Regions from separate parts of the Yersinia entomophaga genome, predicted to be linked through region 2. Evidence: predicted binding sites of a transcription regulator. Region 2 holds the regulator's gene; the other holds the start of a gene.

Region 1 (5,940 bases), 510 kb from region 2:
CAAATCGGAATGCGCTGTCATTATGATGACCGGGAGCATCGGGTGGCGCTGTTTAATCTGCTTGAGCAGCGCTAAACCGTCCATTCCTGGCATACGAATATCTGATAACAACACATCCGGAGTTTGTGTAGCCAATGCATCCAACACGGCATGGCCGTTGTCGAAACTGACACAGTTTAAACCTGCTCCAGTCAGTGCGCGTTCAAGCACCCAGCGGATGGAGCTATCGTCATCGACGATCCAGACTATCCCTCGTTGCATGGAAACCTCACTGGCGAATAGGCAGGTAAACCGAAAATTCGGTGTGTCCCGGCCAACTGTTAAATTCAATCTTACCCGAATGCTGATCGATAAGGCTGCGTGCTATGGACAGGCCGAGGCCAGTTCCTCCCTCGCGGCCGCTGACCATAGGATAGAACAGAGTATCCTGAAGCTGCGCGGGTACACCGGGGCCGTTATCTTCTATATCAATTCGAGCGGCCAGACGGTAGCGAACGCCGTGAAGCGTTATCTGAAACGCCGTGCGGGTACGCAGAGTGATATTGCCGCCTTTTTCACCCAAGGCCTGTAAGGCGTTGCGGGTGATATTCAGTAATACCTGTTCAATTTGATCCGGATCGTGAGCCAATTCCGGCAGGCTGGGATCGTAATCACGAATCAGGGTGACATTATTCGGTTTTTCCAGTGATACCAACTGGCAAACCCGTTCAGCAACCTGATGAATACTTTGGTTGATATGCTGACCGGGACGTTGAGGGCCAAGCAGGCGATCCACCAGATTACGCAGACGATCGGCTTGTTCGATAATCACTTTGGTGTATTCCAGTAGCGATGGGTCAGGTAGAGCCTTCGCCAATAGCTGTGCTGCGCCGCGTAAGCCACCGAGCGGGTTTTTAATCTCGTGGGCTAATCCTCGTACCAGATCTCGCGCTGCCACCTGCTGAGCGTGCTGGAGTTGCTCCTGACTGAGGCGGCGCTGATTATCCATCGGCGCCATTTCCAGCAGAATAAAACCTTCGGGTAGCGATTGTGCCGTCAGCGATAAAATATGTGCTCGCCCATCGACTACCAGCGTCACTTCATTATCGGTAAAACCTTGCCCTGAGATCAGACTTTCCCGCATTAGCGGAATGTTGAGCGAAAAATAGCCTAATAAATCTGGCAGAGGTGTACCAAAAAGTTTACGGGAGCTTTGCGCCAGCAGTTGTTGAGCTGCGGGATTGGCGTAGTGAATAGCCAGGTCATCATCTAACAGCAGAATGCTGTTAATGAGAGAATTGAGTATCTGCCCAGCATCGGGCAGCGTGCCTGTTGCCATATAGCAGACTCCAACACCGGTTCAGTGCATTTATCCTGAAAAATCAGCGTAATTGCCGAGTCAGGTTACTATTAAAGAAAGATAAAGTGGAGAAAAAAGCCCATCCGAAGATGGGCTAAAAGTTTCCACGGCAACAAAAAAAGGCTACTTAAAATTAGACGCTGTAATACAGTTCGAACTCAACTGGGTGTGGAGTCATGCGCACACGATCCATTTCTTCCTGTTTCAATGCAATATAAGCATCGATGGAATCATCAGTGAATACACCACCACGGGTCAGGAACTCGCGGTCTGCATCCAGTGCAGCCAGTGCTTCGTCCAGAGAACCGGCAACGGTTGGGATCTCTTTCGCTTCTTCTGGCGGCAGGTCGTAAAGATTTTTATCCATAGCATCGCCAGGATGAATTTTGTTGATAATGCCGTCCAAACCAGCCATCAACTGGGCAGCAAACGCCAGATACGGGTTAGCCGCAGGATCTGGGAAGCGAACTTCAATACGACGACCTTTCGGGCTGGCAATCACTGGAATACGGATTGACGCAGAACGGTTACGGGCAGAGTAGGCCAGCATAACCGGAGCTTCATAGCCCGGAACCAAACGCTTGTAAGAGTTGGTGGTTGGGTTAGCGAAGGCGTTGATTGCTTTAGCGTGTTTGATGATACCGCCGATGTAGAACAGCGCCATTTCAGACAGGCCGCCGTATTTGTCGCCAGCAAACAGGTTAGTCCCGTTTTTCGCCAGTGACATATGGCAGTGCATACCAGAACCGTTATCGCCAACCAGTGGTTTAGGCATAAAGGTCGCGGTTTTGCCAAATGCGTGAGCCACGTTGTGCACCACGTATTTGTAAATCTGGATTTCGTCAGCTTTCTTGGTCATGGTATTGAAGCGGGTTGCCACTTCGTTCTGACCAGCGGTTGCCACTTCGTGGTGATGAGCTTCAACCACCAGACCCATTTCCTCCATGGTCAGGCACATGGTAGAACGCAGATCCTGAGCGGAATCGACCGGTGGCACCGGGAAGTAGCCGCCTTTCACGCCGGGACGGTGAGCTTTGTTACCGCCTTCGTATTTGGTACCAGAGTTCCACGCCGCTTCGATATCATCGATATGATAGTAAGCGCCAGAGATGTCGTTGCCAAAACGCACGTCATCAAACAGGAAGAACTCTGGCTCTGGCCCGAACAGTACGGTGTCAGCCAGACCGGAAGATTTTAGGAAGTCTTCAGCACGTTTAGAGATAGAGCGCGGATCGCGGTCATAACCCTGCATGGTACCTGGTTCCAGAATGTCACAACGGATAATCAGGGTAGAATCAGCGAAGAACGGGTCCATTACTGCGGTGCTGGCATCCGGCATCAATACCATGTCGGATTCGTTAATGCCTTTCCAGCCGCCAATCGAGGAGCCATCAAACATTTTGCCTTCTTCAAAGAAGTCAGCGTTGACTTGATGAGCCGGGATGGTGACATGCTGCTCTTTCCCTTTGGTATCGGTGAAACGTAAATCAATAAATTTCACTTCGTGCTCATGGATCATCGTCAAAACATGTTCAGCGGACATACTTATATCTCCCGGATTTGTCATAGTCGTCGTCGTGGAACGATTACCGTTATGTACTGAGGTTGTGGCTAGCTGCCATTTTTGTCTGGAAAAAGACTTTTTTAGCTTAAAAAGAGTATTGCGAAAACTGTGCCAACTTTTCAAACCACCCATTTATGCCATATCATGGGGGTCTGCTGATATTCAGTATGCACCAGGATAGTTATATTGCACTATTTTGGTGCTTCCTATGCGCCATTGGGCACCATATTGGTGCAAGAGTGCGCCGAAAGGCGATTTTTGCACCGTGAATAGGATCACAATCTAACCGATGTCAGGTTGTTTATAAGAGATGGTTGTGATCTTGTTTAGTCCCTCGCTTATTACGTGTACAATAGCGCGCTATTTCTAAATGCCTGAGGCAAAAAAGCTGTGATCGAGAATCTGCGTAACATCGCCATTATTGCGCACGTTGACCATGGGAAAACTACCCTGGTCGATAAGTTGCTGCAACAATCCGGTACTTTCGGCGAACGTACTGAAGCAACCGAACGTGTAATGGACTCCAATGACTTGGAGAAAGAGCGTGGTATAACCATCCTCGCAAAAAATACTGCCATTAATTGGAAAGACTACCGCATCAACATCGTGGATACCCCAGGACACGCCGATTTCGGTGGTGAGGTTGAGCGTGTGATGTCAATGGTTGACTCCGTGCTGCTGGTCGTCGACGCAATGGATGGCCCGATGCCGCAGACCCGTTTCGTGACCAAGAAAGCCTTTGCTCATGGTCTGAAACCAATCGTGGTTATCAACAAAGTTGACCGTCCGGGCGCGCGTCCTGACTGGGTTGTGGATCAGGTATTCGACCTGTTCGTAAACCTGGATGCGACTGACGAGCAGCTGGACTTCCCTATCATCTATGCATCTGCATTGATGGGTATTGCTGGTGAAGACCACAACGATATGGCGGAAGACATGACCCCGCTGTACCAAGCTATCGTTGATCATGTACCTGCGCCAAAAGTTGACCGTGACGGTCCACTGCAGATGCAAATCTCCCAGCTGGACTACAACAACTACGTTGGTGTTATCGGTATCGGCCGTATCAAACGTGGCGTTGTTAAGCCTAACCAGCAAGTGACCATTATCGATAGCGAAGGTAAAACTCGCAACGGTAAAGTCGGTAAAGTATTGGGCCACATGGGCCTGGAGCGTATCGAGACCAATCTGGCAGAAGCCGGTGACATCATCGCGATTACCGGCCTGGGCGAGTTGAACATCTCTGACACTATTTGTGATGTGAATGCTGTTGAAGCATTGCCAGCACTGTCTGTTGATGAACCAACCGTAACCATGTACTTCTGCGTTAACACCTCTCCATTCTGTGGTAAAGAAGGTAAGTATGTGACATCACGTCAGATTCTTGACCGTCTGAACAAAGAATTGATCCACAACGTGGCGCTGCGTGTTGAAGAAACTGAAGATGCTGATGCATTCCGCGTTTCAGGCCGTGGTGAACTTCACCTGTCGGTTCTGATCGAGAACATGCGTCGTGAAGGTTTCGAGCTGGCTGTATCTCGTCCTAAAGTTATCAACCGTATGATTGACGGTCGTAACCAAGAACCATTCGAAAACGTAACGCTGGATATCGAAGAGCAACACCAGGGCGCAGTAATGCAAGCCATGGGTGAGCGTAAAGGCGACGTGAAAGACATGGTTCCAGATGGCAAGGGGCGTATCCGTTTGGATTACTCCATCCCTAGCCGCGGCCTGATCGGTTTCCGTACTGAATTCATGACCATGACTTCTGGTACTGGTCTGCTGTACTCCACATTCAGTCACTACGATGATGTGCGTCCAGGCGAAATCGGTCAACGTCAGAACGGCGTACTGATCTCTAACGGTCAGGGTAAAGCTGTTGCGTTCGCACTGTACAAATTGCAGGATCGCGGCAAGCTGTTCATCGGTCACGGCACCGAAGTGTATGAAGGCCAGATCATCGGTATTCACTCACGCTCTAACGACCTGACTGTAAACTGCCTGACTGGTAAGCAATTGACCAACATGCGTGCCTCCGGTACTGATGAAGCAACCACTCTGGTTCCTTTCCTCAAGAAAACCCTGGAGCAAGCGCTGGAGTTCATCGATGACGACGAACTGGTTGAAGTAACCCCGCAATCTATCCGTATCCGTAAGCGTCATCTGACGGAAAACGATCGTAAGCGTGCTGGCCGTGGTAGCAAAGAAGGTTAATCCTTTTTAAGCTATAACAGACACTTAGGGCGCAATTGGCGCCCTGAGTTCTTTTTATACCCCACCGTATATTCAATTCTATCCTTTCCTTTTTCTTCCTCCGTCTGTTCAGCCTTCTTTTTTACCGTTACAGTGAACTCACCTTCAAATTTGGGAGAGCGCTATGCTGTATATCTTTGATCTGGGGAATGTGATTGTTGATATCGACTTCAAACGCGTTTTGGGTGTCTGGAGCAAACTGAGCAGTGTGCCCCTGGCAACTTTGACCGAACGTTTCACCATGGGTGATATTTTTCAGCAGCATGAGCGAGGTGAAATCAGCGACGAAGATTTTGCGCGCCGCTTTAGTGACGAAATGGGGCTTTCCCTGAGTTTTGAACAGTTTGCCACCGGTTGGCAGGCGATTTTTGTTGGTTTGCGCCCTGAAGTTATTGAGATAATGAAAAAGCTGCGCGAGCAAGGTCACAGAGTTGTGGTGCTCTCTAATACCAACCGTTTGCATTGCAATTATTGGCCGCAACATTATCCTGAGGTCGCTGCAGCGGCAGACTATATGTATTTGTCGCAGGATTTAGGGATGCGTAAACCGGATGCCGATATTTATCACCATGTTTTAAATAATGAAAACTACCCTCCGGAGCAGGCGGTGTTCTTTGACGATGTGGCTGCAAATATCGAAGCGGCGGAGGCCTTGGGTATTAATGCGGTTCATGTAACTGACAAAACCGTTATTCCAGCCTATTTTTCCTAATGAGATCACGGGTTAACGCATTAGGGTTAACCCTTTTCTGACTCACTCTTCGCTCTCAATCCCATTTTTGAC
Region 2 (5,940 bases):
ATTACTCATCTTTACCAAGGGCAACCCAATAAGCTTTTGGCCTATGGTGAACTGTTAGATACACTCTCCTGTCAGCCTGAGGAAGTCGCGTACATCGGTGACGACCTGATTGACTGGCCGGTGATGGCACAGGTTGGTTTATCCGTAGCGGTGGCAGATGCCCACCCTCTGCTGCTACCTAAAGCACATTATGTTACGCGGATAAACGGCGGGCGCGGTGCAGTGCGTGAATTATGCGATTTAATACTGCTCGCGCAGGATAAGCTGGAAGGTGCCGAAGGGTTGTCGATATGAGTAAAACAAAATTTTGGATCACGCTAATACTGGCGTTGATTACGCTGTCGCTGATTGGCTGGAACTTTTCCGGATTTAATCAGAAAGATCAGAATATTCCAGTCGACGATAATGAACCGACCTACCAAAGTCAGCATACGGTGACGGTAGTTTATAATCCGGTCGGTAAACTCAATTACAAACTGGTGGCGGAAGATGTTAAAAATTACACCACCAAAGAGGTGACCTGGTTTACCAAACCGGTCATGACCATGTTTGATGAAAATGCCGTAGCGACTTGGTCAGTCCGCGCCGATCGCGCCAAACTGACCGATGACAGAATGCTGTATTTATACGGTAATGTGGTCGTGGACAGTTTAACCACCACTTCGCAATTGCAGAAAATCAAAACCGATAATGCGCAGGTTAATTTGATCACTCAGGATGTATCCTCAGACGATGAAGTTACCCTTTATGGCATTGGGTTTACATCTAACGGCATGAAAATGCGTGGGAATTTGCGGAACAAAACCGCCGAGCTGATTGAAAAGGTTAAAACCTATTATGAAATCCAAAAATAAAATGCGTCACCTCCTGATTGCCAGCTCGCTTTTGGTCGCAAGCGTTCCGGCTCTGGCATTAACCGGCGATACCGATCAGCCAATTAATATTACGTCGGATAAACAAGCTCTGGACATGACCGGTAATACCGCCACTTTCACGGACAATGTGATCGTGAAGCAAGGTAGTATCGAAATTAAAGCCGATAAAATGGTTATTACTCGTCCCGGCGGCGATCAAAGTAAAACGGTGATCGAAGGTTTTGGTAATCCGGTGACTTTCTATCAAATGCAGGACAACGGGAAACCGGTAAAAGGCCACGGCCAGAAACTGCGTTATGAAGTGGCCAAAGAATTCGTTATTTTGACCGGTAATGCCTATCTGGAACAGCTGGATAGCAATATCAAAGGTGACAAAATCACCTACCTGGTGAAAGAGCAGCAAATGGAAGCCTTCAGTGATAAAGGCAAGCGAGTCACCACCGTGCTATTACCATCCCAGTTACAAGACAAAGGCCCAAACGCTAACGGCCAAAAGAAGAGTAAGTAAAAACTTATGGCAACATTAATCGCAGAAAAGCTGGCTAAGGCTTACAAAGGCCGTAAAGTGGTCGAAGACGTTAGCCTGAAAGTGAATTCCGGTGAGATCGTTGGCCTGCTGGGCCCAAACGGTGCCGGTAAAACCACCACTTTCTATATGGTTGTCGGTATCGTTCAACGGGACGCCGGGCGTATCGTGATTGATGAAGAAGATATCAGTCTGCTGCCGTTGCATGAACGCGCTCGTCGCGGGATTGGCTATCTGCCGCAGGAGGCCTCTATCTTCCGCCGCCTGAGCGTCTATAACAACCTGATGGCCGTGCTGGAAATTCGCAACGACTTGTCCGGCGAACAACGTAAAGAGCGTGCTGAAGAGCTGATGGAAGAATTTCATATCACCCATCTGCGCGACAGCCTAGGGCAATCTCTTTCCGGTGGTGAACGTCGCCGTGTGGAAATCGCCCGCGCGCTGGCAGCTAATCCAAAATTCATCCTGCTGGATGAGCCTTTTGCAGGCGTCGATCCTATTTCCGTGATTGATATCAAGAAGATTATCGAGCATCTGCGTGACAGTGGCCTTGGCGTACTGATTACCGACCATAACGTGCGGGAAACGCTGGACGTTTGTGAACGAGCCTATATCGTCAGCCAGGGGCACTTAATCGCCCACGGCACGCCGCAAGAAATTCTGGCGGATGAGCAGGTTAAGCGCGTCTATTTAGGCGAAGAATTCCGCCTTTGATGTTTGTTTTTTTGGTTCGTGATTCACTAAGGGAAATCGCCGTAATCCTATGAAGCAAGGTTTGCAACTCAGGTTCAGCCAACAGCTGGCCATGACCCCCCAACTCCAACAGGCTATCCGTTTGTTGCAGCTCTCTACGCTTGAGCTTCAGCAGGAGATTCAGTTGGCGCTGGAAAGCAACCCGCTGCTTGAGCAAACGGATGTCCACGAAGAAGTCGACGCCAAAGAGGTTGAGGAGCGGGACGATCTGGATACCCGCGAAGCCCTTGAACAAAAGGATATGCCGGAAGAACTGCCGTTAGACGCGACTTGGGATGAAATTTATACCGCCGGTACGCCTTCAGGTATGGGTAATGATTACAGCGACGATGAACTGCCGGTTTATCAGGGTGAAACGACCCAGTCTCTGCAAGATTACCTGATGTGGCAGGTGGAACTGACGCCGTTTTCCGATACCGATAGCGCCATCGCGACCTCCATCGTCGATGCGGTGGATAACACTGGCTATCTCACCGTGCCGCTGGAAGATATTCTGGAAAGCATGGGTGATGAAAGCCTGACGCTAGAAGAAGTGGAAGCGGTGCTAAAACGCATCCAGCATTTTGATCCTATTGGCGTAGCGGCGCGCAATCTACGGGAATGTCTGTTGGTTCAGCTCTCTCAGTATGCAAAAGAGACGCCTTATCTGAACGAAGCCAAGTTGATCGTCAGCGATTATCTGGATTTGTTAGGTAACCATGATTTCCGCACGATGATCCGCTTAAGTCGCTTAAAAGAAGATACACTTAAAGAAGCGATCGCGCTGATTCAGTCTTTGGATCCGCGCCCCGGCCAGTCGATCAATACCGGTGAGTCCGAGTATGTGATTCCTGACGTTCTCGTACGCAAAGAACGCAGCGGTTGGACGGTAGAACTGAACGCGGACAGCATTCCGCGCCTGAAAATCAATCAGCAGTATGCCGCCATGGGTGGCAGCGCGCGTAATGACAGCGACGGTCAGTTTATTCGCAGTAATCTGCAAGAGGCAAAATGGCTGATTAAAAGCCTGGAAAGCCGCAACGAAACGCTGCTTAAAGTAGCGCGTTGTATTGTCGAACAGCAGATTGAGTTCTTTGAAAACGGTGAAGAACATATGAAACCCATGGTACTGGCGGATATCGCGCAGGCCGTGGATATGCATGAATCGACGATTTCCCGCGTGACTACGCAGAAGTTCCTGCACAGCCCACGGGGTATTTTCGAGCTAAAGTATTTTTTCTCCAGCCATGTGAATACCGAAAGCGGAGGCGAAGCCTCTTCTACGGCGATCCGGGCATTGGTGAAGAAGTTGGTGGCGGCAGAAAACCCTGCCAAACCACTGAGCGACAGCAAGCTAACCACCCTGCTTTGCGAGCAAGGCATTATGGTGGCGCGGCGAACCGTTGCGAAATACCGAGAGTCGTTATCCATCCCGCCGTCCAATCAACGTAAACAGTTGGTTTGACCCGAACAGAGAAGGAAGACACTATGCAGCTCAACATTACCGGACATCACGTCGAGATAACCGAACCTTTACGCGAATTTGTTACCACGAAATTTGCCAAACTTGAGCAATACTTCGATCGTATTAATCAGGTCTATGTGGTTTTAAGCTTGGAGAAAGTGCAACAAATAGCGGAAGCGACAGTCCATGTGAATGGAGGAGAGTTGCATGCAACCTCGGAACACCAGGATATGTATGCGGCCATTGACGGTCTGATCGATAAATTAGCCCGTCAATTAAACAAACATAAAGATAAATTAAAGCAACATTAAGAACATGATGACCGCCAGACTTATATGCCATACAGATTTCAGGATACAGGAAGGCCGCAAACCAAAGAAACTCATAAACTTACATCACTAAGTGATTGGGTGAATGATAGCAGCCAACACCAAGTAGTTTGAAAAATAACGGATATATAGTCTAAAGGGAAAGGTTCTTCACTCACTGTAGCCAGTCGCGCTACATTACCTGAGTCGGCGACATGGATTGACCAGCCGCCGACATCAGGAGTGAAACAGCGCTTAAGTGAAAGATGAGATGACCAACGATTTAGCCATGCAATTAGACTCGGTATTAAATATCGAGTGCACCAAAAGCTCCGTTCACTGCTCGAGTAAAAAACGGGCACTGGAAATCATCAGCGAGCTTGCTGCCAAGCAGCTTAACTTGCCGTCACAGGTCGTTTTCGACGCTGTGCTAACCCGCGAACGTATGGGCAGTACCGGTATTGGTAATGGCATCGCCATTCCTCACGGCAAGTTAGAGGAAGACACGCTGCGTGCCGTCGGCGTTTTCATTCGTCTGGATCAACCTATCGCTTTTGATGCTATTGATAATCAGCCGGTTGACCTGTTATTTGCCTTGCTGGTTCCAGCCGATCAATGTAAAACCCACCTACATACTTTATCTTTAGTCGCTAAACGATTAGCAGATAAAACAGTGTGTCGACGTTTACGAGCGGCACAAAGTGATGATGAGCTGTATCAAATCATTACAGAAGTTCCGGCTGAAACTCAATGATAAAGCTAGCTTTTCTGCCGTAACGCTCTTATTTTACCAGTGATGGATTCCGGCCTGTAAGCCGGAATAAAAGTTTCTAATTGTGGCGCATAACGCCATTGAGATACCTAGGGGAGTTGCCACATGGTGCTGATGATTGTCAGCGGCCGTTCCGGTTCAGGGAAGTCTGTTGCCTTACGTGCCCTTGAAGATATGGGCTTTTATTGCGTCGACAACTTGCCCGTTGTGCTATTGCCACAGCTGGCGCAAACGCTCGCTGACCTGAACATCTCCGCTGCGGTAAGTATTGATGTCCGCAATATGCCGGAATCTCCGGAGGTATTCGAACATGCCATGGCTCAGTTGCCGGACACTTTCTCACCGCAGCTGCTGTTTTTGGATGCCGATCGCAATACCTTGATTCGCCGCTACAGCGATACTCGCCGCCTGCATCCTCTCTCCAATAAGAATCTGTCGTTGGAAAGCGCTATCGATGAAGAAAGCGCCCTGCTGGAGCCACTGCGCTCGCGCGCCGATCTGATTATCGATACCTCGGAAATGTCGGTGCATGAACTGGCCGAAATGCTACGTACTCGCCTACTCGGGAAACGTGAGCGTGAATTGACGATAGTATTTGAGTCATTCGGCTTCAAACACGGCTTACCTATTGATGCAGACTATGTTTTCGACGTTCGTTTCCTGCCTAACCCGCACTGGGATCCAAAACTGCGCCCGATGACCGGTTTGGATCGCCCCGTTGCCGCCTTCCTCGATCGCCATACGGAAGTGCACAATTTTATCTATCAAACCCGCAGCTATCTCGAGCAGTGGCTGCCGATGCTGGAAACCAATAACCGCAGCTATCTAACGGTCGCTATTGGCTGCACCGGTGGTAAACACCGTTCAGTTTATGTTGCTGAACAGCTTGCCGACTATTTCCGCTCCCGTGGCAAAAACGTTCAGTCTCGTCATCGTACGCTGGAAAAACGTAAATAATGACCGTCAAACAGACCGTTGAGATCAAAAACAAGCTGGGCATGCACGCCAGACCGGCGATGAAATTGTTCGAACTGGTGCAAAGTTTTGACGCAGAGGTCATGCTACGCAATGACAGCGGGACAGAAGCCGAAGCCAGCAGCGTGATTGCGCTGCTGATGCTGGATTCTGCCAAAGGCCGCCAGATTGAGGTGGAAGCCACCGGGCCAGACGAAGTGTCTGCGTTGGCCGCAGTGATCGAACTGTTTAATTCCGGCTTCGATGAAGATTGATATCGGCTATTTATGCGCGATATCAGCCTTTGG

Evidence for each region. The regulator sigma-54, encoded in region 2, starts transcription at its own class of promoters, with help from an activator protein. The targets are predictions, from matches to a motif close to GTTGGCACANNTTTCGCTNT.
Region 1: a site for sigma-54 is predicted at 3,000-3,019, ahead of glnA (glutamate--ammonia ligase). Genes of this name have one in related genera too.

The regions. Positions count from the first base shown of each region.
Region 1 covers NZ_CP010029.1:1,792,755-1,798,694, reverse strand. Annotated here, with positions in the region: gene glnG (nitrogen regulation protein NR(I)) at 1-261, opposite strand, end outside; gene glnL (nitrogen regulation protein NR(II)) at 269-1,318, opposite strand; gene glnA (glutamate--ammonia ligase) at 1,473-2,882, opposite strand; gene typA (ribosome-dependent GTPase TypA) at 3,294-5,117, shown strand; gene yihX (glucose-1-phosphatase) at 5,281-5,868, shown strand.
Region 2 covers NZ_CP010029.1:2,302,389-2,308,328, forward strand. Annotated here, with positions in the region: gene kdsC (3-deoxy-manno-octulosonate-8-phosphatase KdsC) at 1-294, shown strand, start outside; gene lptC (LPS export ABC transporter periplasmic protein LptC) at 291-854, shown strand; gene lptA (lipopolysaccharide ABC transporter substrate-binding protein LptA) at 838-1,383, shown strand; gene lptB (LPS export ABC transporter ATP-binding protein) at 1,390-2,115, shown strand; gene rpoN (RNA polymerase factor sigma-54) at 2,165-3,598, shown strand; gene hpf (ribosome hibernation promoting factor) at 3,622-3,909, shown strand; gene ptsN (PTS IIA-like nitrogen regulatory protein PtsN) at 4,178-4,660, shown strand; gene rapZ (RNase adapter RapZ) at 4,784-5,635, shown strand; gene npr (PTS phosphocarrier protein NPr) at 5,635-5,907, shown strand.